One region of the Chryseobacterium sp. 14P4.3.2 genome, then DNA from elsewhere that is predicted to be linked to it. Evidence: riboswitches for the same ligand, from Rfam matches in the RefSeq annotation. Region 1 holds a riboswitch; the other holds the start of a gene.
The links. A riboswitch is a leader RNA that binds a small molecule or an ion and turns the genes downstream of it on or off. The one in region 1 is predicted to bind cobalamin.
Positions count from the first base shown of each region.

Region 1 (15,674 bases):
ATTTCGCCTTTATGAACCAAATAGCAATCATTTCCCAACCGTACTTCATGGGTACCCTGAGTAACAAACAACAGGAAATGATCCTTCAGCATCTTCTGCTTGTGAACGGGTTGAGAATGCTCTTGTCTGCATATCTCGGTTGTCGCAATGTTCTCTGCTGTTAAAATGATATGTTCCCCCGGATGTACCTTCTTTTCTCCTGTATATTTGTCGACGTGCATATACTATATTATATAACAAAAATAAGGAAAATAAAATCTTGAATCCTACTGTCCGGATAAAAGAAAAGAAGCCTTTATAGAAGTGGTCATAATTATCAGTGATATTAGCAGGGTCTTACGGTAAAGAGCCGAACTATGAAAAAAATATCATAATAATCCACCCTTATAATAGCTCGGCAGACCCAAAAAATTATTAAAATTAATTAATTCAAACTGGAAAAAATACAGTAAAAACAGATCTGACGGATTTATTTATTGATGAATTTAAAATTAGCATTCCTACTGATCTAAAAGCAAAATTTGATAAAATTTTTAAACATTATAACGGTTCAATAATTATTGAAGAAGAGACTTCAAGGAAGAAAATTTCAGGTGACGGCTGGATTCTCGATTTAGCTGATGGCTACTCGGTAGATAAAGACACTTCGACCGCAAATTATAAGCTTATTAAAAATTAACAAATGATTTATAAAAACAAAAATGAGACAGGCTTCTGTCTCATTTCTATTAAGGTAAACTGATTTTTTTGCCTTGTTCCGGGAAGATGTAGTTGATCTGTAAAGGATTATTTTTGAGTAATTCCTTCTTTATAATTTCCGGATTATCTTTTGTCGGTTTTCTATGAGTGACTACAATATTCAGTTTTTTCAGATTGTTTTGCCCTGTTTTTTCTTTCAGTTTTTCCAGCTCTTCTAATAAAAGATTAGGAGTAAGGTGGCCAAACAACAGGTTTTCAGGCTGGCTGTTTGGGAAAGAGACTTCAATTAATATGGTGTTAAGCTGGCCTTTTTTTACAAGCGGAGCAACACTTTCCCAAAGTTTGTCTAATTGTTGGGATTTTTCAATACGGTCGGCACCCGTATCTCCAAGATAAAGCAGATAATGATCATCTCTTCTCACCAGTACAGCACTGCTTTTATAAGGGTTAACGTGGCTCAGTTCATAAGCTTTTAAAAAAAACGGAGTCTCTTTTGCAGGAGTTTCCACCCCTTCCTGAAGTTCATTATAATGATATTTTCCTAGGATAGGCTTCTGGCCCTGATCTGCAAAATTAATCCAGGTATCTGTAATGAAATAATGATTCTGTAGAATCTGAAGCACCGGTGCAATTGCGAAGATATCTTTTTTAGAATCAGCAGGGGAGTTGATAATAAGCCCGGATAGGTGATCCAAATGACCATGAGAAATAAAATACCCCTTGATCTGATCCCGAAGAACATTTTCTTCAGGGCCATTCAGGCTTTTTAATTCAATGGCTTTCCGTATTCCTGCATTTACTGTTCCTGCATCCAGACAGATAAATGCATTATCTTTCGGTACTCCAACTAAATAAGCGGATAGGTTATCTTCCTGCTCTCCGCCATAAATCCCCAGTGGAATAAGATCAAAATTTTGCGCCTGGCAGAAAATATGCACAACAAGAGCAAATAAAGTAAGTGCTGTTTTTTTCATTCTTTTGAAACTAGAAAACCTATACTTAGCGATAGGATAGAGCAAATTTACGTTATTTTTTATCGATTATACACTGGTTTGCCAGGAATGTCTTTTCTTAAAATGAAATTAATACCTCCTAATAATTCATTCTATATATAAGCTATCAAATCAGGTCGAGCTGCTAAAAACTAAAGAGTAGAACCTCTGTATACAAGCTCTGCATCCATTAAGACTGTTCTGCCGGGTTTTGAGTGGTCTTTTATTTTTTCCAGAATTAATTCCGCAGCCGCTTTACCCATCTTTACCAGTGGCTGTTGTACACTCGTTAGTTGAGGGTAGGTCATGGTTGATAATTCCGTGCCGGAAAAGCTGGCAACGGCTACATCACCGGGAATTTTTATGTTATGCTCAAAAAGATAGTTCATAGCTCCAATGGCCAGGGTATCAGTGAACGCAAAAATACCGTCAAATTCTATATTTTTCTGCAATAATTGCTCTGCTGCATTTCTGCCGTGTTCAAAAGTCATTCCTTCCGTTTTTACAATCAGCTGCTCATCAAAAATATTGTATTTATTCAGAATTCTTTTATATCCGTTCAGCCTTTCCATGACATTGCGGATGGTAGGTGGACCCATAATGTAAGCGATCCTTTTTCTTCCTGTTTTGATCAGGTATTCCACCATCAGGGATGCCTGGACATAATCATCTACAATCACCTTGGAAACATCCAGAGAATTATCAGGAATTCTGTCGAAAAAAACTAATGGAGTTCCCTGATTGATGATGCGCTGGTAGATATCATTATTATGCGTTTCATGACATAAATTGATAATGATGCCATCCACATCAAAACTTTCCAGAAGCTGGAGATTTTTTCGTTCAATGACAGGATTTTCGTCACACTGGGTAATCACCAGCCTGTAGCCCAGAGGATACATTATATTCTGAATTCCTTCAAGAACTTTTGCTGAAAAAGGGGTTACCATTTCAGGCACTACGACACCTATCGTCTTTGACTGTCCGGACTTTAAATTTAAAGCCGTAAGGTTCGGTTTATATCCTAACTGACCGGCTGCATCCAGTACCCGTTTCCGGGTTTCTTCATTAACATTTTTATCGTTCAGGAGCGCCCGGGAGATCGTAGACGTAGATAATGACAAAAATTTTGATAGATCTTTAATGGTAATACGTTTCATTGGGCCATCTTTGGGGATAAAATTAGTGAAAAAATCGGCAATTGGGAACGTGCCCGGGATTTTGAGAACGTTCCCAGTGTAAATTTTTCAAAAAAAACAAATGATAAACTGTTTGTTAATATAGTTTTAACACATTGATTAAATACTATTAATTCTCTATATGAATGCAATTTCTTATCATTACGATACTCAAAAAATAACGTCCGGAATTTTACACATTGGCGTAGGAAACTTCCACCGTGCCCACCAGCAGTTTTATACCAACATTTTACTGGAATCCGAGGATCAGCGGCAGTGGGGAATATGTGGTGTATGTCTGCTGCCTTCAGATGAAAAAATTGTTCGTGATCTGAGAGCTCAGAATCTTGAGTATACACTTACGGTGTGCGGAAGAACGGGAACTGACCAGGTTTACAAAATAGGATCATTAAACGAACTCATCTGGGGAATAGAAGATCCTGAGGCCGTAAAAGAGAAGATTGCCGACAGCAATGTGAAAATAATCACCTTAACGATCACAGAAGGCGGTTATAATCTGAATAAAGAAACAGGAGAATTTCTTTTACATGATCCGAAAATACAGCACGACTTACAGAGTCCGGAAACTCCTTCTACTGTTTTCGGGTTTATTGCAGAAGGATTACGCCTCAGAAAAATGAGAAATAGCGGAGGAATTACCATACTTTCCTGTGATAACCTTCAGCATAACGGTAATACAGCCAAAAGAGCTTTTACAGCATTTATAGAAGCCGTAGACAAAGAACTTGCGGAATGGGTGAATGCCAATGTTACTTTCCCCAACAGTATGGTGGACAGAATTACTCCTTCCACAACATCTGAAGACATTACCCGGCTGAACCGCAACAGCGGGATTGATGATCTGGCTCCCGTTTACTGTGAAGATTTTGAACAATGGGTGATAGAGGACAATTTTATTGCCGGAAGGCCTGCCTGGGAGAGAGCAGGAGTAGAATTTACCAATGATGTGACCGCTTTTGAAAATATGAAACTTAGTCTTTTAAATGCTTCACATACGCTGTTGTCTTATCCTTCTTTTCTGATGGGGTACCGAAAAGTGGACCAGGCAATGGAAAATCAGACTATTATAAAATTTATCCGCGATTTCATGGATACTGATATCACTCCTTTTGTTCCCGCTCCTGAAAATACAGATCTCAATGAATACAAAAACACACTTATCGAAAGATTTTCCAATCATAGTGTGAGTGACCAGGTGAGCCGTCTGTGTTTTGATGGAATTTCAAAATTTCCTGTGTATATTATCCCTAATCTTGATAATATGATCAAAGCTGATGCCGATCTTGTCCGCCCTGCTTTTCTGATTGCTTCCTATAGGCATTATCTGAAGTATAAAACTGATGATTCTGGCAGTTCCTATGAAATTGCAGAGCCGTGGCTTACAGCAAATGATGAAAACCTGATCAAAAGCCAGAAACCACTTGACTTTCTAGAATTATCAGCTTTTAAAGGAATGAATCTTAAGGATTCAAATAAATTTACAGGCTTATATACGGGTTTTGTGAATGCAATAAAAGAAGAGGGATGTGGTCCTGTTTTAAAATCAATTATAAAATAAGTTGCCATGATCACACCAACTGATATAAAGTCTTCGGGAGGAAAGTCTGATAATCCCATTCTTCCCTTTGCGATCATTACATTTATTTACTTTATCGTTGGGTTTCTGACTACGGTAAATGAACAGCTGCAGGCTCCTTTGAAGTTCACTTTTCTCAGTCATGCAGGAAGTCTCAAAAATACATTTACGACAATGACTACCTTTTTCTTTTTTCTGGGTTACCTGCTGAATGGGACACTGGGAAGTAAATGGGTAAATGCTTTTGGATATAAAAATACCATTCTCAGGGGGCTTTTGTTTATGATTTCAGGACTGTTTATGTATCTGTCTTCATCATGGTTCGGATCTCAGTATCCCGATTTGAAATTCGGTATTAAAGATGCCGTCATTCCTTTTGCATTTGTGATTTTTGTTGTAGGATCTTATCTTATGGGAACTTCTGCAGCGATTATTCAGGTGGTTGTGAATCCTTATGCAGCCTCTTACGAAATGAAAGGTACTCAGCCTGTTCAGCGTCTGAATATTTTAACGGCCATTAACTCTATAGGAACTACTTCAGCACCTTTTTTTGTCACAGTTGTAATGTTCAGCGGTATTTCGATAGAAAGTATTGAGATAAGACAATTGCTGTTTCCGCTTTCAATGCTTATCCTGTGTATCCTGATCATTATTATGGTAACCAAAAAGCTTTATCTGCCGGATATTGCGAACACAAGGGCTGCAGATGGTGAAAAACTGGAAAGAAGTATCTGGTCATTCCGGCATTTTGTGTTGGGAGTTCTTGCGATATTCTTTTATGTGGGAACAGAGGTGGCTATCGGAGCCAATATTAATCTTTATGCTTTTGAGCTTATGGATTCGGGACACCCGATCAGTTTCTTTGGTAAAACAGATATTATCATTGGCGGAGTTGATTTTGGAATTCATGCTTTGTTGTCTACACTTTATTGGGGGGGATTTCTTGTAGGAAGATCTGTATCAAGCTTTTTTAACAAAATATCTGCGAGAACTCAGCTGATTGTAACAACTGTTTTAGCGGGTGTATTTGCTTTGGTTTCTATGGTTACTCAGAATCTCTGGTTTCTGGTGGCTATCGGTCTTCTGCATTCATCTATGTGGAGCTGTATTTATTCACTCTCTATAAAAGGGTTAAACAAATATACCTCAAAAGCTTCAGGAATATTTATTTCTGCCGTATTTGGAGGAGCCGTTTTTACGCTTATTCAGGGAGGTCTGGCAGATGTTTTCGGGTCCTGGAGATGGACATGGTTTCTTACGGTAATCTGTGAATTACTGATGCTTTGCTATGCCATGTTCGGTTCCAGAATAAGAGAAAAAGATATCGTAAGCTGATAATCACTTTTCTTAGCTATCTTTAGTCTATCAACACTAGAAAAATATAATTCAATTAATAATGGAAGAAAAAAAACATAAAATAGTCTGTTTTGGAGAAGTTCTTTGGGATATATTTCCCGGGGCTCAAAGAAGAATCGGGGGAGCACCCTTCAATGTGGCGTACCACCTTTTTAAAATGGGTGTAAATGTAGAGATGATCAGCAGCGTGGGAGATGATGAACCTGGCCACGAATTGCTGCAAAAGATTAAAAACTGGCAGATTCCTACAGATACTATTCAGATCAATCAGGAATATCCTACAAGCACTGTTGTTGCTACTGTGGATGAAAATAACGATGCCCATTATGATATTGTAGAAAATGTAGCCTGGGATTTTATAGAAACGACACCTGAAAATCTTAAGTCTGCCAGAACAGCAGATGCTTTGGTTTTTGGAACATTGGCTGCCCGAAATGAAAAAACAAAAAATACATTATTTGAACTGCTTGAAACAGGAAGTTATAATGTTTTCGATATCAATCTGAGAGCACCTTATTACGATATCAGAATTATTAACGAACTGCTGCATAAAACTCATTTGGCAAAATTCAATAAAGCAGAACTGAGGATGGTTCTGGACTTTCTAGATAAAGAATATAAAACCGAAGAAGACAGTATCAGATATCTGCAGGACAAATTCGGGATTCGGGAAATTATTATTTCTAAAGGAAGTAAAGGAGCATTGTATGCTATAGATGATCGTTTTTATCTCTATCCTACAATCCCGGTTGAGGTTAAAGATACGGTGGGAAGCGGAGATTCATTTTTGGCAGGATTTTTATCCAAAAGGATCGGGAATGAAGCTTCTGCTCATGAGATTATGACTCAGGCGGTTTCACTGGGGGCCTTTATTACTTCACAGGAAGGCGCCTGCCCGGAATATACTTTAAAAGATTTTAAAAGATTTAAAAACCGTTATCCCGTTACTGCTCTCAGCTAAGGTTCAAAACATGAACTCAAACATTACAACCGGAACAGCTAAAGGAATACTGATCCTTTAGCTGTTCTTATTTTATTGGAAAAATATTTTTTGTATCTTGGTTATTTATACTGTTGGATGTTTTAGCTCAACAATTTAGTATAAATTTCGTAACCTTTAAATCTAAATAACCAATAGAAAATAAACTGAATGAGTTAAACAATCAGGAACTGATAGAAAGAGCGAAAAAAGCCAGTTCAAACAAAATAATGAATGCAGTGATAGTAGGGTTTATGGCTGGTATTTCTATTTACAGTACAGTGAAAAATGGTTTTGGATTCTTTACATGTTTACCTGTTGTTTTTATTCCTTTTGTCATAAATTCAAAAAAAATCGACCGGGAATTACAGGAAGAGCTAAAATCTAGAGATTTAAAATAAAATAATATTTTCGCTTGTTGAAAGTGGTAAAAAATAAGTTTCGGCCCATTGCTTTTAGCAATGGGCCGAAACTTATTTTAAAGTAAAATGTCTTACGATAAAGTCTCTGAAAATACAATTTCAGTAAAGTTTTCAGTAAAAATTTCAGACACTCAATACGGATTTTACCTATGCGAAAATTTCAGAAAATACTTTTGTAAAAAAGGGCAAAAATTTCCTTGAAAACATCTGTTATTTGTGAATGTCAAGCAAAGGTAAAATAAGGTTTTTATTTAGGTTGGTTTAATATTTTACCGTCATATCTTATGAATTTAGTAACGAAAAATTAATGTTATTGCCTAAATTGTAATGTTTGAATTGTTAATTGTGTTTTTTTAAATGATACATTTACAGTTGATTAGCTTGGAATAATTATTGTTTGCATAAAATCTCTTGGTCATTTTCATAAAATACTTATATTTACCACCAAGGAGTTCTTAACACCTTCTTTATCAACCGAAAATGGTTACACTTAGCTGTGTATTAAAAGGGAATCGTGTGCAAATCACGAACTGTCGCGCAACTGTAAGTAACGGATAAGGTTTTTATCAAAATAAAGGTCCACTGTATACCCGGTATATGGGAAGGACGATAAAAACTGTTACAAGTCAGGAGACCTGCCTATTTCGAATTGACGATGCTTTCGCGGTCTGAAGCTTATAGTCAGGTATGATACGATATGGATAACATTTTGGTCAAAAATCTTTGTCAGGTCATGTTATTTTGTGATACAAATAGGTAATGGAGCAGTATGCTTTTTCATTATGCTATCGTTCACCGTATTTTCCTTTTCCATAGTTTTCTTTCCCAAAGGTATTGTGAAGTTTATCAGGAACTTTTTATTAATCAACATAAAAAGTTAAAAAGTGTATCTATCCGATCTCGATTATTTATGCAGGAGCAGCAGACTTGGAAACAAACAGGTTTGCAGGAACTTAATTATTCAAAATTCCGAATTTCGGAAAACGGAGAGCATTACTTTGCTTCTCTTCCGTTCATTACTTTTTATCGCCCAATCATTGGATAGAGCTGCTTACTGCAATGTTTGTCTATTGTCTTCTACGAACAAATTTCAACTAAACAATAAATATTATAATGACTAAAAGTGAAAGTTTGAAGTCTCCCGGTATGAAATTTCGGGAGGCCATGGAAAAAGAAAGTCCTCTTCAGATTGTTGGAACTATTAATGCCAATCATGCGTTACTCGCACAGCAGGCTGGCTTCAATGCTATTTATCTTTCCGGTGGAGGTGTGGCGGCAGGTTCTTTAGGAATTCCGGATCTGGGAATTACGACGCTGGAAGATGTTTTAATAGACGTTCAGCGTATTACCAATGTTTGCGACCTCCCGTTAATGGTAGATGTAGACACTGGATTTGGTCCTTCTGCATTTAATGTGGCAAGAACGGTGAAATCATTGATCAAGGCCGGAGCAGCCGCATTACATATTGAAGATCAGGTAGGTGCAAAGCGCTGCGGACACCGCCCTGGAAAGGAAGTGGTAAGCAAAGAAGAAATGGTAGACAGACTGAAGGCTGCTGCGGATGCCCGTAGTGATGATAATTTTGTAATTGGCGCCAGAACAGATGCTTTCGCTAATGAAGGTCTTGAAAAGACACTGGAAAGAGCAGTAGCTTACAAAGAGGCCGGAGCAGATTTTATTTTTGCAGAAGCCGTTCCGGACATAACCTTTTATCAAAAATTTGTTGATGCCACAGGAATCACAGTATTAGCCAATATAACAGAATTCGGAATGATTGAAATGTATACTGTAGAAGAATTGAAAAATGCAGGGGTAGGGTTGATCCTTTATCCTCTTTCTGCGTTCCGTGCGGCTAACAAAGCAGCTCAGAATGTATACGAACATCTCCGCAAAGAAGGCACACAAGCCAATGTACTGGATACGATGCAAACAAGGGAAGAGCTCTATAAAAGCATCGGATATTATAATTACGAACAAAAATTAGATAACCTTTTTAAACAAAATAATTGATATGTCAACGAGCACCGAACCAACATTTAAACCTAAAAAGAGCGTCGCTCTTTCGGGGGTCACAGCAGGGAATACAGCGCTTTGTAGTGTAGGAAAGAGCGGAAACGATCTTCACTACAGAGGATATGATATTCTGGATCTGGCAGAAAAAACAGAGTTTGAGGAAGTTGCTTATCTTCTGATATACGGCCAGCTGCCTACCGCCTCCCAGTTGAAAAACTATAAAGCAAAATTAAAGTCTCTAAGAGGATTGCCTCATTCTGTAAGAAATATTTTAAAGAGTATTCCCGCAGCAGCACACCCAATGGATGTCATGCGCTCAATGGTATCTGCAGTCGGAAGTATTCAGCCGGAAAAAGATGATCATAATATGGCAGGAGCAAGAGATATTGCGGACAAACTTCTGGCATCATTTAGCTCAGGGCTATTATATTGGTATCACTATACTCATAATGGTAAAGAAATCAATGTTGAAACAGATGATGACACTATTGGCGGGCATTTCTTACACCTGTTGCATGGCAAAAAAGCTCCTGATTCCTGGGTAAAGGCAATGGAAATATCTCTAAATCTTTATGCTGAGCACGAGTTTAATGCGTCCACTTTTACTGCGCGTGTCATTGCGGGAACAGCTTCCGATTTTTATTCTTGTATAACAGGGGCTATTGGTGCTTTGAGAGGGCCAAAGCATGGAGGAGCCAACGAAGTAGCATTTGAAATTCAAAGCCGTTACAATTCCCCGGATGAAGCAGAAGCAGATATCCGTAAGCGTATCGCCAATAAAGAAGTCATCATTGGATTCGGGCATCCGGTATATACCATCTCAGACCCAAGAAACGTGGTGATCAAAAAGGTAGCTAAGCAGCTTTCTGAAGAAGCCGGAGATATGCTGCTGTATAATATCGCAGAAAGACTGGAAACCGTCATGTGGGAAGAAAAGAAGATGTTCCCGAATCTTGACTGGTTTTCCGCCGTTTCTTATCACTTAATGGGAGTTCCTACTCTGATGTTCACTCCTCTATTTGTTATTTCAAGAGTAACAGGATGGAGTGCCCACATCATAGAGCAAAGACAGGATGGGAAGATCATCCGACCGAGTGCCAATTATACAGGCCCTGAAAACAAAGAATTTATATCTATCAACGAGAGGAAATAGTTCAAAGTTGAAAACTGAAAGTGAAAACTGGAAAATTAATTATTAATAATGCCCAGACTAAACTCCTTAAGCAGTTGGTGATCAGTTTTTAACTCCCCACTTTCAATTCTTATCCTCAATTCTCAATTAATCAAAATTTTCAATTATAAAAAATGAGCTCACACATTTCAAACGAAAGACCACAACCGGACAACGTATTAGCAGATATTGCAGACTATGTATTAAACTACGAAATTAAAAATGATTTAGCCTGGAAGACTGCTCACTACTGTCTTTTAGACACAATCGGGTGTGGCCTGGAAGCATTGACTTATCCGGCATGTACAAAACTTTTAGGACCTATAGTAAAGGGGACTATCGTTCCAAACGGAGCAAAAGTTCCTGGTACACAATTTCAGCTAGACCCTGTTCAGGCAGCATTCAATATCGGAGCTATTATCCGTTGGCTGGATTTCAATGATACCTGGCTGGCCGCAGAATGGGGACATCCGTCGGACAATCTTGGAGGAATCTTAGCAACAGCAGACTGGTTATCCAGAACCAATATGGCAGAAGGAAAAGCTCCTCTAAAAATGAAACAGGTGCTGGAGGCAATGATCATGGCTCACGAAATTCAGGGAGTAATGGCGTTGGAAAACTCGTTCAATAAAGTTGGCTTAGACCATGTATTACTGGTAAAACTGGCTTCAACAGCAGTCGTTGGAAAACTGATCGGCCTGAACCGTGATGAAATAATCAATGCCGTATCATTAGCATTTGTTGACGGGCAGTCTTTGAGAACTTACCGACATGCTCCGAATACAGGTTCGCGTAAGTCATGGGCTGCAGGAGATGCCACCTCAAGAGCAGTACGTCTTGCCTTGATCGCTAAAACAGGTGAAATGGGATATCCATCTGTTTTAACAGCAAAAACATGGGGATTCTATGATGTTTCTTTCAAAGGAAATGAGTTTAAATTTCAGAGAGACTACAGTTCTTATGTGATGGAAAATGTACTCTTCAAAATTTCTTTCCCTGCAGAATTTCATTCACAGACAGCAGTAGAAGCAGCAATGACATTACACAAAAAATTAAAAGACCTTGGAAAAACAACAGATGATATTAAAAAACTTACAATACGTACTCACGAAGCTGCTATAAGAATTATTGATAAAAAAGGACCATTAAACAATCCTGCAGACCGTGACCACTGTATCCAATACATGATTGCCGTTCCATTGATTTACGGCAGACTCACTGCGGCAGACTATGAAGATAATATTGCTTCAGATCCCGGAATTGATATTCTTCGTGATAAAATTGAATGCGTAGAAGATGTTCAGTTTACAACAGATTACCATGATCCGGAAAAACGCTCCATTGCCAATGCGATGACTATAGAATTGAACGATGGGACTATCCTGGATGAAATTGTAGTAGAATATCCTATTGGCCACAAGCGTAGAAGAGAAGAAGGTATTCCTGAGCTGATCAAAAAATATAAAGTCAATCTCGCCCGTATCTTCCCTGAAAAACAACAGAGAACAATTCTTGAAAATTCGTTGGAATATGATGTACTGATCAACCTTGATGTCAATGAATTTGTTGATCTTTTAGTAATTTAAAAATGAAAGGATAAGAGTTGAAAATTGAAAATGAAAAGTTATTAAACATGTAGAGGCTGAGTTATTATTGCATTTCCCATTCTCCAATTTTTCACTTTCCATTTTCAATTCTCCACGCTACACTAAAAAAAATCTATGTCACAAAAAATAAAAATATTAGTCAATGGAAATTTTACAGAAAGTACAACTAAAAACTATCTTCCTGTAGAAAATCCTGCTTCACAGGAAATTCTGGCGGAAGTTCCTCTTACAGAACTATCCGAAATAGATGAAGCTATTGAAGCGGCAAAAGAAGCTTTCAAAACATGGAAAGAAGTAGCCACTCCCGAAAGAGCAAGGCTGTTTCTGAAGTACCAGCAGCTCCTAAAGGAAAACCAAAAAGAAATTGCCGAAATTCTGTCCAGAGAAAACGGAAAAACCTTTGCTGATGCTATGGGAGACGTATGGCGCGGAATAGAAGTGGTGGAACATGCCTGTAATATTCCAACTCTGATGATGGGGGAGACCGTAGAAAATGTAGCACGAGGAGTTGATACATACAGTTATATACAGCCTCTTGGAGTTTGTGCGGGAATTACACCTTTCAACTTTCCTGCAATGATTCCTTTGTGGATGTTTCCTATGGCCATTGCCTGTGGTAATGCATTTATCTTAAAGCCTTCAGAGCAGACTCCTATGACCTCCATGAAAATGGCAGAGCTGTTTTTAGAGGCAGGATTCCCCAAAGGAGTCCTGAATATTGTTCACGGTTCAAAAGATCAGGTTAACCATATCTTAAACCATCCTGACATCAGGGCTATTTCGTTTGTGGGTTCTGTTCCGGTTGCTGAACATGTTTACCGTACAGGAACAGACAATCTGAAAAGAGTTCAGGCTTTTGGAGGAGCAAAAAATCATATGGTGGTAATGCCCGATGCCAATAAAGGGCAGGTGATCAATAACCTTGTAGGAGCTTCCTGTGGTGCAGCTGGTCAGCGTTGTATGGCAATCAGTGTTGCTGTATTGGTAGGTGAGGCTCAGAATTGGGTAGAAGATATTAAAACGGCTTTAGGAACCATCAAACCTGGAGTATGGTCTGATGAATCTGCAGCTTTCGGCCCATTGATTAATCAGCAATCTAAAGAAAAAGTTCTGAGATTAATTAAAAGTGCATACGATCAGGGAGCTGAAGTATTATTAGACGGAAGCAACTGTAAAGTAGAAGGGTATGAGAAAGGCTATTTTGTAGGGCCTACCTTATTTAATAATGTATCCGTTGATATGGATATCTACAAAGAAGAAATTTTCGGACCTGCATTATTATTGCTAAAGGCGGAAACTTTAGATGAAGCAATCAGGATCATTAATGAAAATCCTTACGGAAACGGAACTTCGATCTTTACCAACTCCGGAGCCGCTGCCAGAAAATTCCAGCACGAGATTGAGGTAGGACAGATTGGAGTGAATCTTCCTATTCCTGTACCATTGCCGTTTTTTTCTTTCACAGGATGGAGGAAATCATTCTTCGGCGACTTACATTCCTACGGGAAACAGGGCGTTCGTTTCTATACTGAAACCAAGACTATTACTGCCCGCTGGTTTGAAGAAGACGTACCGGGAGGTCATGTGAATATGACAATAAATCTTAAATAGTGAAAAATTGAAAGTTGAGAATTGAAAATGATTTTCATTCTCTGCCAATAATTTTCAATTCTCAATTAAAACAATTTTTAATTAAAGGAAATGGAGTTTAACCTAAGTCAAGACCAACTGGCATTCCAGGATGCAGCTAGAAAATTTGCTGAAAAAGAGCTGTTTCCCTATGCCTCTGAGTGGGATGCCCAAAAGAAATTTCCCAGAGAAGCTATCGCTAAAGCAGGAGAGCTGGGATTCTGCGGAGTTTATACAAGTGAGGAAGCCGGAGGATTGGGACTATCACGATTGGATGCTGCCATTATATTTGAAGAATTGGCTGCTGCCTGTCCTTCAACCACAGCCTATATTACCATACATAATATGGTTTCATGGATGGTGGATGAATTTGGGAATGAAGAGATTCGCAAAGAATTGTGTCCGGATCTGGCATCAGGTAAACTATTGGGTTCTTACTGCCTTACCGAACCGGGCTCAGGCTCAGATGCGGCAGGACTGAAAACTACAGCCGTAAAAAACGGAAGTCAATACGTTATTAACGGAACCAAAGCGTTTATTTCTGGAGCCGGAGAAAGCGATATACTTATTGTGATGGCCCGTACAGGAGCATCAGGCACGAAAGGAATTAGTGCTTTTGCTGTACCTTCTGATACTAAAGGAATCAGCTTTGGAGAAAAAGAAAAAAAACTGGGCTGGAATACTCAGCCAACTCGTTTTGTATTTTTAGACGATGTTGAGGTAGACGAAAAATATCTTTTAGGTAAATTAGGCGAAGGATTTAAAATTGCACTGAAAGGGTTGGACGGAGGCCGTATCAATATAGGAACCTGCTCTGTAGGTGCAGCTCAGGGCGCTGTTAATCAGGCTCAGCGTTATATGCATGAAAGGCAGCAATTCGGGAAGTCTTTGGCTCAGTTTCAGTCGCTTCAGTTTAAAATTGCGGATATGGCCACAGAACTGGTTGCAGCCCGCCAAATGGTACAACTTGCAGCATTTAAGCTTGATTCCAAAGACGTTAATGCTACAACCTATTGTGCAATGGCCAAAAGGCTGGCTACTGATATGAGTTTTAATATTTGTAATGAAGCCCTTCAGATCTTAGGAGGCTATGGATGTACACAGGATTTTCCGGTAGAAAGATTAATGCGTGATGCCAGAGTACATCAGGTTGTAGAAGGAACCAATGAAATTATGAAACTGGTCATCTCAAGAAAAATTCTTGAAGAAGGAGCTACTTTGCAGATAAGATAATTAATGAATTGAAAAATGAGGAAAATTAATAATAGGGAATTAAAAATTGATAATGGTTTTATAATTCATCAGAAATATTACTCCTTCAGATATTCATTCTCAGTTTTCAATTAAAAAAATCAATTAAAAAAATGGGTTTAATAATAACAGAAATAAAAAATAAAGTCGGAATCATCACCCTTAATTCTGAGAAAACGCTCAATTCGCTGTCATTAGAAATGATAGAAGAACTGAAAGTTGTTTTGGATGATTGGAAAATATCTGATGAGGTGAATTGTATATTCCTTCAGGGTGCAGGTGAAAAGGCATTCTGTGCGGGAGGAGATGTCAGAAAGCTGTATGATGCCATTATTGCACAGCGTTCTATTGATGATACTGAAGTTCCTCAGGATTGTTTCGATTTTTTCTCAAAAGAATATAAGTTGGATTATTCTGTTCATACCTATCCGAAACCTGTCATCGTTTGGGGACACGGAATTGTAATGGGTGGGGGAATTGGTTTAATGGTCGGAGCATCACACAGGATTGTGACTGAAAGAAGTAAACTGGCCATGCCGGAAATTACAATCGGGTTATATCCTGACGTAGGCGGAACCTGGTTTTTGAATAAAATGCCTTCCGCCTATGGATTCTATCTTGGGTTGACAGGGGCAAGGCTGGATGGTGCCGACTGCAAATTCTTAGGATTAGCAGATTACTATATAGAATCTTCTTCAAAAGAAACAATTCTAAAAGATCTTCTACAGACAGAATGGAATGGATCTTATCATAAAACAGTTTCTGATATTCTGGAAAATA
Region 1 is NZ_JBYOKO010000003.1:26,419-42,092, forward strand. Features, by position in the region: gene AC27VX_RS05815 (helix-turn-helix domain-containing protein) at 1-221, opposite strand, end outside; gene AC27VX_RS05820 (MBL fold metallo-hydrolase) at 729-1,673, opposite strand; gene AC27VX_RS05825 (LacI family DNA-binding transcriptional regulator) at 1,844-2,851, opposite strand; gene AC27VX_RS05830 (mannitol dehydrogenase family protein) at 3,012-4,448, shown strand; gene AC27VX_RS05835 (MFS transporter) at 4,455-5,801, shown strand; gene AC27VX_RS05840 (carbohydrate kinase family protein) at 5,863-6,783, shown strand; cobalamin riboswitch at 7,688-7,880, shown strand; gene prpB (methylisocitrate lyase) at 8,337-9,233, shown strand; gene prpC (bifunctional 2-methylcitrate synthase/citrate synthase) at 9,235-10,389, shown strand; gene AC27VX_RS05855 (bifunctional 2-methylcitrate dehydratase/aconitate hydratase) at 10,542-11,993, shown strand; gene AC27VX_RS05860 (CoA-acylating methylmalonate-semialdehyde dehydrogenase) at 12,129-13,625, shown strand; gene AC27VX_RS05865 (acyl-CoA dehydrogenase family protein) at 13,716-14,876, shown strand; gene AC27VX_RS05870 (enoyl-CoA hydratase/isomerase family protein) at 15,008-15,674, shown strand, end outside.

Region 2 (15,674 bases), on a different contig from region 1:
TCTTTAAAAAAATCTAATTATTGAATATCGACTACATACATTGTTCCTTTGTCCACCTTTCCTGTTTTAGGCAGAATTTTCGCTTTGGGATTTCCATTTCCATCATCCACTACTCCGAAATCATCATCATTAAAAACAGCCAGCTTATTGTTTCCTAAATAAACAATTCCTTCAAATTTATCATGCTCATACCCCAGTTTGGTAACCAGATTTACAGCTAATGATTTGGAAACAGCTTTTATTCCTGCGTTAGTTATTTCATCCCATGAACATTGCTCCAGGGCTTTACCATTCACTTTCATTCCGTCTACAGCTGAAATATCAGCTCCGTTGACATCACTAGCGTTTGCTAAATTAATTCTATACACTTTTTTAATCCCTCCCTGAGATCCAAAATTACCGTCTCTTTCGATGACTAAAAACTCTGTATTGCTCAATGCTGTGATATCACAAACTGAGTCGGAAGCTCCACCATCCTGTTTATATAAAAACTGTTTGGTCTGTCCTGTGGCAATATCAAAAGTCACAATCCTCGTTAAAGTTGTATTGGTTGCCAGCGTTTTACTTGGCACAAACATCATAGACTGTATAGTACCTACCAAAGTTTTACCATCGGGAGTGATGCATAGTCCTTCCATCCCTCTGTTTGCTCTTCTTTTGGCTAAAACGGCAGGTAATTTCCTTGTTCCGGTGTTCACTCCGATCGGGCTTATCCTTTCCAGCTCTACTCCATCAGCACTATAATGTACAATATGAGGGCCATATTCGTCTGACACCCAGAATGTACCATCTACTGCAGCTACAATACTTTCACTATCCAATCCGTATTTATCTGTTCCTAAAACATTTCCGGAGGCATCGTAAGCCACTTCACCCGTACTGCCCATTCCTACAGGGTTCGGCAGTCCTGTAATAAGCTGTCCGGATGGATTTTTAAGCTTAATATATTTGATTACCTCTACGTTACCTTCGGCATTAATTTTAAAATGCATAATGGTAGGTGTAAAGCCAGGTGTCAGAAATTTTTTACCAATAAGGTAGTCCGTATTCGGGCCACGGTCTGTAATGACGTAAAACTCGCCTTTTCTGGTGGGGTGAGCAGCAGCTCCGGAGCCAAATCCTCCGTTGATGACGTCTACTCCACTGATTGTAGCTAATTTAGAAAAAGGAAATTCCTGAGGAAGCTTGGAATAATTAATATCCTGATTGTTTACAGAATCATCATCCTTACATGATGCCAGCGCTGTAAGCATCAAAGCAGATAATAGTAATTTTTTCATATTCTATTGTATGGCTGCGAAAGTATAAATTGATTATAAACTGATCTTGAATCTAATGATAATTGTAGTTTAACAATAGATCCTTCAAAATGAATTCAGTATAAACAATAAAAATTTTGATTTTAATTCTAAAAATCCAACGAACTCATATAATGGATTGTTAATTTAATAAAAACAAGCTTTTAGAAAACTTATTTACCATGAAAAAACCTGTTAAAGCAAAGATAATTCACAAAACACAGCCTAAATATTTATATGATATATTTGCGGACTTTTAGGGTTGAACACTGTTCATTAATAGGGAATCAGGTGAGAATAAATATTCGAATCCTGAGCTGTACCCGCAACTGTAAACTATTCAACTTATAGCACATAATGCCACTGGATAAGAAGTCCGGGAAGGCGGCTAATAAGATGTAAGCCAGGAGACCTGCCTTAAAGTATCATCTTCAGACAAGAAATTATTTTTCTGCTGAAGGTAAGTTTCGGGAATAAAACTTTAATTTAATTATATCATGAGAAAAATCTATTTTTTTTTCTTACTGCTTATCATGCAGTCCATGTCGGCCCAATTTACAGAAAGTGACATTAAATTCTGGATAGGAACCGGTTCCAAAAAAGCTTATTTCATTGCTGATTTTAATGATAACAATACTCCTACGTCTTATGCATGGGGATATCGTTTTGATTCTAATGACTTAACAATGGAAGACCTTATCAATGCTATTGCTAATGTAGAGCCTAAGATAGAGGTTGAAATTCCTTCCGGGTTTCTTTACAGTTTAAACTACAATCATCATACACCAAGTCTTGATGATTATTGGTCTACCTGGTCAGGATTAACCTCAGAAAATTTATCATTCAATAACGGAGTAAATAATGACCTTTTGATTGACGGAAAATGGTATGGAATCTCCTATGGTTTTGATCCGCCTTCCAAGCCTTCCGCTCCTGTCCCTGCCTACAGTTCAAAGTGGTACAGTTCTTCTCAGATTACCAACTGGATAGGAACCGGAAGTAATAAAAGTCTGGTAGTAATTGACTTTGGGACAGATAGCACAAACGGAAATGCTGACTCTTTTGTATTCGGAATTCAATATAACGGAACAATAACTGCGGAGCAGGCTTTACAGTTAATTCAGTCACAGACTTCTTATTTCAGTTTTACATCTACCAGTAATCAGGTTTCCAGTCTTTCACTGAATAACTTCACCGGAAACCCTTCCGCACCAAACAGCTGGAAATTATATAAAGGAAATGACCTTTCAAGCTGGCAGGCAAAAACCAATTTATCTCAAATTCAGCTGAATAACAATGACTGGCTAGGTTTAAGTTTCGGACAAAGAAGACCAATTACTCCGGCAGAATCATTTTCTACATTGGGTGTTTCCAGCGTCAATAAGAAAAAATTCGGTATCTATCCTAATCCGGCAAGTGACTTCATTCAAATTGATAGTCCTGAGAATGTGAAGGAAGTGAATATCTATTCTGCTACAGGGCAGAAAGTATTAACTTCCCAAGCAACAAAGATTAATATCCGGTCTTTGAGTTCAGGAGTTTATTTTGTTGAGATAAAAACTTCTGCCAATTCAACCATTCATAAGATAGTAAAGAAATAGGAAAAAAAATATTTTCCCGGCCACGACTGGTAACTTTTTTTAAGTGCAGTGGTGTCAAAACACGAGACTTTCTCAATTTTTGAGAAGGTCTTTTTTCGTCACGGGATTCCATTTTAACGACCGAAATTGTAAAATGAATTCAATATAAACTATAAAGCTCCTAATTTTAATTCTGAAAAACCAACAATAAAGGTAGATTACTTATCAATTTGATAAAATATCTTTTTGAATAATTTATTAAATTCCATAAAAGACTTGAAATCAGGTACAATTCACAAAAAAACACCTATTAATTTATATGATATATTTGCAGCGTTTTTAAGGTTGAACATTGTTCATTAATAGGGAATCAGGTGAGAATAAATATTCGAATCCTGAGCTGTTCCCGCAACTGTAAACTAATCTACTTATAGCCTTTAATACCACTGGATAAAAATCCGGGAAGGCGGCTATAAGATGTAAGCCAGGAGACCTGCCTTAAATTAATTTCAACTTTCGGGAATAAAAGTTTGTGAAAGAAAAATCTAAACAGATTTTTTCATGAATGTTTTGTCCTGTGGTGAGGTTTCGGGAATAAAACTTTAATTTAATTATATCATGAAGAAAATCTATTTTCTTATTCTTGCGTTTGTACTCTCTTTTGCAAATGCGCAAACTGAAGGGGTCCTGGTACTCAACGAAGGCGGTGCCGGAAGCAATAATGCTGAAATATCGCTGATCTCCAATCAATCGGTTGTGACCAACAACTATTTTAAAATCAATAACAATAATGCAACACTGGGCGATACCGCACAAGACATTAAAATTTTTGGTGACAAAATTTTTGTGGTTTTAAACATTTCCAACCAAATAAAGGTCATCAACAAATCTGACTTTTCTTTGATTACCACGATTTCAAACAACCTGGACAATCCAAGATACATTGCTTTTAGCGGAGATAAATTCTATGTAACCAACTGGGGAGGAACAGGTTCTGTCAATAATTATGTAGCGGTTTACAATCTCAACACGTATTCTCATGAAGCAAATATTGCTGTAGGGTCGGGACCTGAAAAAATTTACAGTAAAGACGATAAGCTTTATGTTTTATTAAAGGGAGGTTTTGGAATCAATCAGTATATGGATGTTATCAATACTTCTACCAATTCGGTTATCTCAGAAGTAAATGTAGGAGATTTTCCACACAGTATTTTTGAAAAAAACAACCTTCTTTACATCATGAGTTCCGGAAATCCTTATACTCCTAATTCTTTTGGAACTTTTACGGTTTACAATACAACAAGCCAAAGTATCGTTTCCAGCACAGCACTTCCTGCAGGGACAAAACCAGCTTATATGGATACAGACGGTACGAATATTTATTATATGAAAGATGCGTCAATTTATAAAACATCTATTGCGGCTCCTTCTTTTTCAACAAATGCAATTGCAAGTGCACCTATTCCTATAAATAGTTATGGTACGGCCTATGGGTTTAATATTGTTAATAATAAAATTTATGTTGCTGACCCTAAGGGATATGTTGCACCGGGAAAAATTTACACTTATGATTTGCAGGGAACCTTAGAAAATACTTTTACAGTGAGTCTGCTTCCTAATCAAATCATTGCTTATAATAGTGCATCACCATCTCTTTCTACAGCTGAAAATACAAAAGCTTCTAAATTGTCATTATATCCGAATCCTGCAAGTGACAAATTCTTTGTACAAGGTTTAAATACCGGAAATATTCAGATTTATGATACTGCCGGAAGAATGATCATCAACACGCAGTATACTCAAAACGGTATTGATGTAAGTACTCTATCTAAAGGCAATTATATTGTAAAAATCACAGATAAGAATAATAATTTCACTGAAAAACTAATCATTAAATAATTCTTCAATGCAAAAATTATTAAGTCTTTTATGTACACTTATTGTGGGACTGTGCCTTGCGCAGTTTACTGCAAATGATGTAAAATTTTTCGTGGGAACAGGTTCTCAAACTGCCTATTTTGTAGCAGATTTCAAAGATGGAACTGATGACCGATCTTACGTCTGGGGAGTAAGATTTAATCCGGGGCAGAATATAACCGGGCCTCAAATGCTTCAGATGATCAAAAGTGCAGAACCTGCTTTTGATTATATTTTAACGTTTAATAACGGGTTTCTTGATAAGGTTAGTTTTAATGACCATTCTCAACAATCAACACCGGACTGGTGGAGTTTATGGCGTGGTAATGATACGAACAGCTGGTCTTCAGTAGGATGGATGAACAATGGAACGATATTAAACGGCCAGTGGTACGGTGCATCTTATGGATTCAGCAATCCTACAGCACAAGCACCTGCTACGCCAATTCCTGCATACAGTTCTTTATGGTACGATTCCTCTCAAATTACCAACTGGATTGGCACCGGATCTAATAAAAGCTTAGTTGTTATAGATTTCGGAACTGATAATTCTAATGGAAATGCTAATTCATTTGTCTTTGGAATTCAATACAATGGAACGATTACTGCTGAACAGGCTTTGCAGTTGATTCAGTCACAAGCTTCTTATTTTACCTTTACCTCAACCAACAACCAAGTTTCCGGTCTTTCACTGAATAATCTCACTGGAAACACTTCCGGATCAAACAGCTGGAAATTGTATAAGGGAAATGATATCTCAAGCTGGCAGACACAGTCCGAGCTTTCACAAATTCAATTAACCAATAACAAATGGCTTGGATTAAGTTTCGGACAAAGAAGACCTTTTACTCCTACTGAAGCATCTAATGCAACACTGGGTGTTTCTACTGTCAATAAGAAAATTTTAAGCATTTACCCTAATCCGGCAAGTGACTTCATTCAGATTGACAGTCCTGAAAATGTGAAGGAAGTAAATATCTATTCTGCATCGGGTCAGAAAGTAATGACAGCGCAGGCAACTAAGATCAATATTCAGTCTTTAAGTTCAGGGGTTTATTTTGTTGAGATTAAAACCTTAAGCAATTCAGTACTCCATAAAATGGTTAAGAAATAGAAAAAAGAATATTTTTTCAACCCTAAATACACGATTTTTTTATTCATGTATCATGGTAAAACAAAAACGCACCCGGTTGGGTGCGTTTTTCATTTGATTTAAAATCAATTATTTTTTTTCTGTAGATCTCTGTAAAACCTCATCTACCATTCCGTAGCCTTTAGCCTCTTCAGATGTCATCCAGTAATCTCTGTCAGAAGATTTTTCAACCCACTCATAAGTTTGTCCTGAGTGGTGCCCGATAATTTCATAAAGCTCCTGCTTCAATTTCAACATCTCTCTAAGGTTGATTTCCATATCAGAAGCCACTCCCTGAGCCCCTCCTGAAGGCTGGTGAATCATGACTCTTGAATGCTTCAGCGCAGAACGCTTTCCTTTTTCACCTGCCACCAATAATACAGCTCCCATAGAAGCAGCCATACCGGTACAGATCGTTGCTACATCCGGCTTAATGATCTGCATGGTGTCATAAATACCTAAACCTGCATAAACACTACCCCCTGGAGAGTTGATGTAGATCTGAATATCTTTTGACGGATCTGCACTTTCTAAGAATAAAAGCTGTGCTGTAACAATGTTTGCTACCTGATCATCAATCCCTGTTCCAAGAAAGATAATCCTGTCCATCATCAAACGGGAGAAAACGTCCATCTGAGCAACGTTTAATCTTCTTTCTTCCATAATGTACGGAGTAAGATTCGTTGGCCCATACATTCCCATATACTGATCGGTTACCAAACCGTTGTTTCCTAAATGCTTTACAGAGAAATCTCTGAAATCTTTTTTAATGTCCATATTTCTATTATGTATTATTTTAAACAAATATTTTCAAAGTTTAAATTACAATATTTATTCCTAAAATTTTATAGGACTTTTTGTCACAGAATATAAAATATTGTCTATAAACTATCTATTTCTATCTCCATAGATCCCTTTGATCGGGGAATATTCGATAATATTACTAAGTCTTATTGAAGCCTGTTTCAGCAAAGTGATCTTCTTGATCAGTTCATAATATTTTCCTTCATCGGTATTGCTGTACTGATCCAGCTCTTTTGCTGTCTCTGTAATCAGATAATCAATGTACCGGTATTTGTGCAGTAAAACATCCCCCTGAATCTGATCCGCCACCTTATCTCCATAATTGGGAGGATAGATGTTTCTGGAAGCCCAGTTTTCAAGATCATCCAGCGGTATCAGTGCATCTACTACTTTGGTTGTGATTTCTTCATCCATAAAAGATACAAAAAAGTTTCCGCTTCTAAGCTCATCTTTCTGAATTCCCTCTCTTACCTGATTGATAATAATCTCATTTTCTTTGACTAAAAACGTATACTGTTCTTCTTCAAAATGATGAAGAATTTCTTCAATAACTGTAATCTGGTACTCTTCATTTTGTTCATTTCTGCGTTTCAGGACAATATCCCCAAACATCAGCATATGATCTACCAGCTTATTCTCCATAAACAGTACTCCAAACAGGAAAGGATCTTCTTTCTCTTTATCCAGAGGGACAATCTCCATCTTGGGAGCCGTTTTATCCTTCTGCTGCTGCTGAACATGGCTCGTCTGATTCTGGGTAATCTGCTTCTGAACATCCAGTTCGTTGAAAAGGCTCTGCTCAGAAAGTCCGAACTTATTCGAAACCTCCTTAAGATATACCTCCCTTTTCAGGGCATTCTGTACAAAGGAAACCGATTTTACAATATCCCTTATCGCTTCAGCCTTTTTAATAGGATCATTTCCTATATCTCTCAACAGGATTTCCGCTTTAAAGTCGATAAAATCCATCGCTTCATTTTCGATGTATTTTTCAACGTATTCCTGCGGATGTTTTCTGGCAAAAGAATCCGGGTCATCTCCATCAGGGAACAGTAGTACACGGATATTCATGCCTTCTGTCAAAAGCATATCGATACTTCGGAAACTGGCTTTAATACCGGCATTATCTCCGTCAAAAAGTATGGTTACATTTTCCGTAAGCCTCTTGATCAGTTTAATCTGCTCAGTCGTCAGCGAAGTTCCGGAGCTTGCTACCACATTTTCTATCCCGGACATATGAAGTGAAATCACATCCATATACCCTTCTACCAAAAGACAGGCATTTTTTCTTGAAATAGCCTGTTTACTTTGGTTTAACCCGTAAAGAACATTGGATTTATGGTAAATCTCCGTTTCCGGAGAGTTGAGATATTTTGCTGTTTTTACATTATTCTTAAGAATTCTGGCTCCAAAACCTAAAACTCTACCCGAAAAACTATGAATTGGGAAAATAACCCTTTCACGAAACCGGTCAATTCCTGCCGGTGAATTTTCAGGGAAGATAGAAAGTCCTGATTTTTCAAGAATATCTTTGTTATAGCCTTTCTCCAGCGCATACGCTGTAAAAGCATTTTTCTTTTCAGGAGAATATCCAAGCTGGAATTTCCTGATGATATCATCCTTAAGCTCTCGTTCTTTAAAGTAAGAAAGACCTATACTTCTGCCATCCTGCTCATCCCAAAGTATCTCCTGAAAGTAAGTGTTGGCGACCTCGTGGATCTTATATAAAATATCTTTTTCGGTCTGGGCATTCTTTGCTTCCTCAGAAATTTCACGTAAATCCTCTTCTATTTCGATTCCATACTTTTTAGCAGCATGACGAAGAGCTTCAGGATAAGTAAAATTCTCAATTTCCATCAGGAAAGAGATCGCTGTTCCTCCTTTTCCCGTAGAGAAGTCTTTCCAAATCTGCTTACTTGGCGAAACGACAAAACTTGGCGATTTTTCTTCATGAAAAGGACTGAGTCCTTTAAAGTTAGACCCCGCTCTTTTCAACTGCACATATTCCCCTACAATCTCTTCTACCCTGATTGTGGAGAATATTTTATCTATCGTCTGCTTAGAAATCATGCTGTAAAATTAAGTATTTTTATGTAGAATTCGGAAGCTTTTGAATAAGAGAGTTTGAGAGCCGGAAGTTAAAAGAACCTGAAAAAGGAAGCCTATCAGGCTTTATAAGTAATAAAATAATAGGATACCTTTGCTTATTCGGTACTTATAACTATTTCACAACACTGCTACTCTTGCATTCTCAAACTTAAAATTTCACTATTTTTGCAAACAAATTAGCTTATGCAGTTCACTATTAATACAATCGAAGACTGGCAGGAAGTTGTCACTACCATCCTTCCGGAATTGAAACATAACATCCTTCTTTTAAAAGGAAATCTGGGTGCCGGGAAAACTACTTTCACGCAGTTTCTTCTTAAAAATCTGGGAAGTACGGATGAAGTAAACTCCCCTACCTACTCTATTGTCAACGAATATATGACGCCTAAAGGGAAGATCTATCATTTCGATCTTTACCGCTTAAAAAACATTGAAGAAGTATATGATATCGGGATTGAAGAGTATCTTGACAATTCCTTTCTGTGCATTATAGAGTGGCCGGAAGTGTACGAAGAAGAGCTTTACGGGCTCAACTACCACACAATGAGTATTGTGAATACGGGTGAAAACAGAGAAGTTTCATTCGATTAAATATTATGTATCTTTGCTCATTAATTAAGTATAAAAACAATCTGTAAGACATAATTTAATTTAAGGATGAGTACAAATATTTTTACTCCTTTCACAGAAGAAGAATTGATGCCGAAAGAGGAAAAATTGGAGGTTATAAAAAAAGGAAAACAGTTCAGTATTGGGATTCCTAAAGAAACCTGTCTCAACGAAAGGAGAACCTGCATTACTCCTGACGCCGTACAGGTGTTGGTAGAACATGGTCATGAGATCATTGTGGAGGCAGGAGCCGGAGAAGGTTCATTTTTTACAGATTTACAGTATTCTGAATCTGGAGCAAAGATTACCACTGATCCTAAAGAAGCTTTTGGACAGGATCTTATTTTAAAAATTAATCCTCCTACCGAAGATGAAATTGATTATATGAAACCAAATACCTATCTGGTTTCAGCACTTCAGATCAACCTTCGGGATAAAAATTACTTTTTAAAACTTGCGGAGAAAAAAATAAATGCTATTGCTTTCGAATTTATCGTTGACGAATACAAACAGCTGGCATTGGTAAGATTAATCGGTGAAATTGCAGGAACAGTTTCTATTCTCTATGCATCGGAACTTCTCGCTTTATCCAACGGATTAATGCTGGGTGGTATTACAGGAGTAAGACCAACTGAAGTAGTGGTTCTTGGAGCCGGAATTGTGGGTGAATTTGCTACAAAAGCAGCCATAGGATTAGGAGCCAGTGTAAAAGTTTTTGATAATTCATTATCTAAACTGAGAAGACTTCATACAATAGTTGACAGCAGGGTTCCCACTTCTATCATAGACCCCAAAGAACTCAGTAAAAGTTTAAGACGCGCTGATGTAGTGATAGGAGCTTTACCAAGATTAAATATGACTCCTATTGTAACTGAAGATATGGTCATGAAAATGAAAAAAGGCAGTGTCATCATCGATATTACAATAGACAACGGTAAGGTGATTGAAACATCAGAACTGACAACTATGGAAGACCCATATGTCATCAAACACGGTGTTATCCACTGCGGACTTCCGAACCTTACATCCAGAATGCCAAGAACTACAACAAAGGCAATTTCGAATTTCTTCCTTTCCTATATTTTAAATTATGATGAAGAAGGCGGTTTTGAAAATATGCTGATCCGCAAAAACGAAATGAAGCAGAGTTTATATATGTACAAGGGAAGACATACTAAAAAGATCATCTGTGACCGTTTCGGACTTACGTACCACGATATCAATCTTTTAATTTTCTAATGAAAAAACTGAAATTTTATGCAATAGGCTTCGTTCCGGGGTTGTTGCTTGTATTTTTTATTTTAAACAAGAAAGGAGCAAGCTGCAGCGGTTATTTACCGAACAGCCGTGTGATTGCAGAAACACTTTCTAAAGAATTCAAATACTCTGAAGACTTTAAAAACGGAATGACTACTTACAAAATCAATGAAAAATTTGTAAAAGACAGTATCATTACCAAAGGAAAAGTAGATTTTGACCGAAGCAATGCACAAAAACAGCCTTGCCCGGACTATCTGATCTCTTATCCTGAAAAAAATCCATCATACGAGATCACTTTTGAAAAGTGTGAAGAAACCGTGACTTTAAACAGTCTTAAGAAAATTAGATAGTTTTCTATAACTGATACGATATGGAAGGCAATTACTACATGATTCATGATTATCTGATATTCATCGGAGTTTTTGCCATTTTCCTTTTCCTGACAGCAAGTATTTATCTGTTCAGCCAAAGCCAGAAACTGAAACTGAAAAATGCCAAACTGTCAGAAGCCAATAAAATCATTGAGCAGCGACTGAATGAAGTCCGTCTGGAACATATCGGGACCAAACTGAATCCGCACCTCTTTAAAAACATTCTTAACTCCGTTCAGTCTCATGCCTACCAGACTTATATGTCTCTGGATAAGCTGGCCAACGTTCTGGATTACATTTTGTATGAAAGCAACAATAAGTTTGTTAGCCCAAAAGAAGAACTGCACTTTGCCTTGAGCCTGATTGAAATTAATAAAATTAAAATAAATCCCCTTTTCGACTTCAGGATTAAATCCAGGATCAACAAATCTGACTCTGTATACGAAGAAAAGGTATTTGCTCCTCTGATCTCTGTGGATCTGATAGAAAATGCTTTCAAACACACAGATTTTCTTGCCCCGGATTCTTTTATTTCCATCTATATGGAGCTTGAGAACGGTATTTTCACAATGAAAGTCAGTAACAAAGCTTCCCAGAAAAACATTCTTGAAAAAGAAAAAAGTGGTTTCGGGAGCCAGTCTTTTGATCAAAGGCTTAAAATGATCTACACTACTTACTACCAGCTGGAAAGGAGTTCCAAAAATGGAATCTTCACCGCTGAATTAAAAATCAATTTAGGAGAATTCTATGGTAAAATGCGTTATTCTGGATGATGAACTGCTTGCAATAAGCTATCTGAAACTTCTGTGCGGGCAAATTGACGATGTAGAAGTGGTAAAAGCATTCAATGATCCTAAAATTTTCCTGAAAGAAATTGAGACTCTCGACTGCAATCTCTGCATCCTGGACATTGAAATGCCCGGAATGACAGGCCTTCAGGTTGCCGAGTTGATTTCCGGTTCTAAAAAGATCATCTTCACGACCGCTTACAAAGAATATGCAGCAGAAGCTTTTGATCTTAATGTAGTAGATTACGTAAGAAAACCCATCAAAAAAGAACGACTGATTCAGGCTTTTGAAAAGGCTAAAGAACAAATCAGCACTGTTCAGAAAAAAACCTTTATCGAATGGAATACCAACATCGGCAAGACCATTATCCCCACCGAACAGATTGTCTACATCAAAACGTCTGAAATTGACAGCCGTGATAAGGATATTACCCTCAATGATGGTACAACCATTGTATTGAAAAATCTTAACTTCAAAAATCTTCTTGAAATGCTGCCTGCCAGAGACTTCGCACAGGTAAATAAAAAAGAGATTATCGCCCTGTCTTCCATCAAGGTATTTACCACCAACGAAATCATTACAACAATCCTTACCGAAGGAGAGAATTTTCTGAAACTTCAGATTGGAGATACTTATAAAAGCTCACTGATGGAATTATTCGGAAAATAGACTTTTCAAACATTTCCTGTTTCATTACAGAAAGACTCTGCTTCATTACACTCTCTGTTTTTGAGACCTCCTGCAAACGTACTTTTGTTCGATATTAAATGATTAATAATGAAAAAGGTTATTTATGCTGTGGGGATTATCATATCCGGACTGTGTTTTTCTCAGGAAACCCCTTCAAAAATTAAGGCTTCATTCTTTGAGGGAATTGCAGTTGCCGGATATGTAGATCACGGTGCTTTCATCAACTTTACCGGTCCAAACGTAAATGCTTCCTACAAAGGATTCAAATTCATTATCGGAATGCTTCCTTCTTTGAGAATAAAGGAAGATCAATCTCCCGGGGCGAAAAACAGTGCCATAACCCCTAATCTGGGTGCAGGACTTACAATGGTTTATAAAAAAATGGTTGTTCAGATTCCTGTTTATTACAATACCAAGACCGCTACACAGGACGGCAGCTGGAAAATAGGAGCCGGAATCGGATATTCTTTCAAATAGATTTTATTACATTTTTTGAAACCTTCATTACATTTTAATAAAAAGGACATTTAACATAACTATATTCTTATCAACTTTGCAAAAAATATTGGAATCATGAATTGGGGAAAATACAGAAATTTAATTTTCTATATCATTACTATAGCAGCCTTTTCCTGTCTGATGTACTACTTTATCATAGAAGGACAGACGCTGGAAATCAAAGAAAATATAGTTGCTAAAACAAGCAGCGGCTCTACCTGGGAAAACTTCCAGGAGTCTTTTAAAACGAATCTTCACCATCCTCTGGCATTATTACTGGCACAGATTGTTACCATCATTATGACCGCCAGGCTTTTCGGATGGATCTGTATGAAAATCAAACAGCCTACCGTAATCGGAGAAATGATTGCCGGGATTGTATTGGGGCCTTCACTTGTAGGGATGTATTTCCCAGAATTTTCCGCTTTCTTATTCCCGAAAGAATCTTTAGGCAACCTACAGTTTCTGAGTCAGATAGGTCTTATCCTCTTCATGTATATTGTGGGAATGGAGCTGGATCTTAGTGTGTTAAGAAAAAAGGCACATGATGCTGTTGTGATCAGCCACGCCAGTATTATTATCCCTTTTGCCTTGGGAATTGGGCTTTCTTATTTTATTTATCGTGAGTTTGCTCCTGATGGTATTCAGTTTACGTCCTTTGCCCTGTTTATCGCAATCTCAATGAGCATCACAGCCTTTCCGGTATTAGCAAGGATTGTACAGGAGAGGAACCTTCAGAAAACCAAATTAGGAACCATTGTTATTACGTGTGCCGCAGCTGATGATATTACGGCATGGTGTATTCTGGCAGCCGTTATTGCCATTGTAAAAGCAGGTTCTTTTACAAGCTCTATTTATGTTATTCTGATGGCGATTGCCTATGTCTTTTTAATGATTAAAATAGTAAGACCTTTCCTGAAAAGGATTGGCGATCTTCAGGCTGGCAAAAATACAATCAGCAAGCCAATGGTTGCTATTTTCTTCCTTACCCTTATTCTTTCTGCTTACGCTACTGAGGTTATCGGAATTCATGCTTTGTTTGGAGCGTTCATGGCTGGTGCTATTATGCCGGAAAATGCAAAATTCAGAACGCTTTTCATTGATAAAGTTGAAGATGTGGCATTGGTATTACTTCTTCCATTATTCTTTGTATTTACAGGTCTTCGTACACAGATCGGCCTTTTAAATGACAGCCACCTGTGGATGACTGCAGGGTTCATTATTCTGACTGCAGTTATTGGAAAGTTTGCAGGAAGTGCATTGACCGCCAAATTTGTCGGCATCAACTGGAAAGAGAGTTTAACAATTGGAGCATTGATGAATACCAGAGGCTTAATGGAACTTATTGTACTGAATATAGGATATGATCTTGGAGTACTAAGCCCTGAAATATTTGCAATGCTTGTCATTATGGCTTTATTTACCACGTTCATGACAGGTCCTGCTTTAGACTTTATTAATTTTATTTTTAAATCTAAAAAAGAACATCCTGAACCTGTTCATGACAATGACTCCAAATACCGTGTTCTTTTGTCCTTTGATAAACCTGAATCCGGCAGCACACTGCTAAAACTGGCACATGACTTTACTAACAAAATGAATGGCAATAAAAGTATTACCGCCATGAATATTGCTCCGGTAGATGAAATGCACGCTTATGACAGTAATGAATATGAAGACTCACAGTTTCAGAATGTGATCGAAACGTCTCACGAACTGAATCTGGAAGTCACTACCCTGTTTAAAGCTTCAACCGATATAGAAAATGACCTCACCAGCATTACCAATAAAGGACATTATGACCTTCTTCTGATCATGCTTGGAAAATCAATGTACGAAGGAAGTTTGTTAGGAAGATTATTAGGTTTTACCACTAAGATCATTAATCCTGAAAAGCTTCTGAACACCGTAAAAGGCAAAGGGAATATCTTCAACAACTCACCTTTTGACGATTTCACGCTTCAGATTTTAGATAAAGCCAATATTCCTGTAGGCGTATTGGTGGAGAAAGATTTCAAAGCGGCAGATAAAGTATTTGTCCCAATCTTTAACCTGAGTGATTTTTATCTGCTTGAATATGCCAAAAGGCTTATTAATAACAACAATTCACAGATCATTATTCTGGATGCTGCGGGACAGATCCGAAACAATATTGAAGTGAAAGAGCTGATAAGAAGTATTGAGCAGGTAGCTCCCAATCATATTACATTGTACAATGAAAAAAAGATTGAAAAAGAATTCCTGAACTCACAAGATCTGATGCTTATCAGCAGTAAAAGCTGGAAAAGCCTGATTGATACGAAGAGTCTCTGGCTGTCTGACATACCTTCCACTTTAATTATTTCAAATCCATAACACACACCGATATTTCTATTTCCAGAAGAAGCTGTTAAATATTATTCGTTGCCTGTAAAGAAAAACGAGTATATTTACAGCTTCTTTTTTTGAGACGTACTGATTAACAGTGACAACGGCGGAATAAAAAGAGATAAAGGCTCTGATCCCTATCCCTGAAAATTCTCCATCCAAAAAAAGATAAAACCATATCCAGGCTGCTTTTTTAAATTTCCATGGGGAAATAAATGGTCAGTACATGACCTGTGAAGTAACAGCCGCC
Region 2 is NZ_JBYOKO010000004.1:112,922-128,595, forward strand. Features, by position in the region: gene AC27VX_RS08260 (esterase-like activity of phytase family protein) at 18-1,280, opposite strand; cobalamin riboswitch at 1,541-1,732, shown strand; gene AC27VX_RS08265 (T9SS type A sorting domain-containing protein) at 1,796-2,899, shown strand; cobalamin riboswitch at 3,204-3,393, shown strand; gene AC27VX_RS08270 (T9SS type A sorting domain-containing protein) at 3,497-4,777, shown strand; gene AC27VX_RS08275 (T9SS type A sorting domain-containing protein) at 4,785-5,909, shown strand; gene clpP (ATP-dependent Clp endopeptidase proteolytic subunit ClpP) at 6,018-6,704, opposite strand; gene dnaG (DNA primase) at 6,816-8,801, opposite strand; gene tsaE (tRNA (adenosine(37)-N6)-threonylcarbamoyltransferase complex ATPase subunit type 1 TsaE) at 9,024-9,431, shown strand; gene AC27VX_RS08295 (alanine dehydrogenase) at 9,498-10,688, shown strand; gene AC27VX_RS08300 (hypothetical protein) at 10,688-11,059, shown strand; gene AC27VX_RS08305 (histidine kinase) at 11,080-11,853, shown strand; gene AC27VX_RS08310 (LytR/AlgR family response regulator transcription factor) at 11,828-12,538, shown strand; gene AC27VX_RS08315 (hypothetical protein) at 12,647-13,036, shown strand; gene AC27VX_RS08320 (cation:proton antiporter) at 13,133-15,412, shown strand.
Region 2: it holds a riboswitch for cobalamin, as region 1 does, so the genes downstream of both, AC27VX_RS08265 (T9SS type A sorting domain-containing protein) here and prpB (methylisocitrate lyase) in region 1, are expected to answer to the same signal.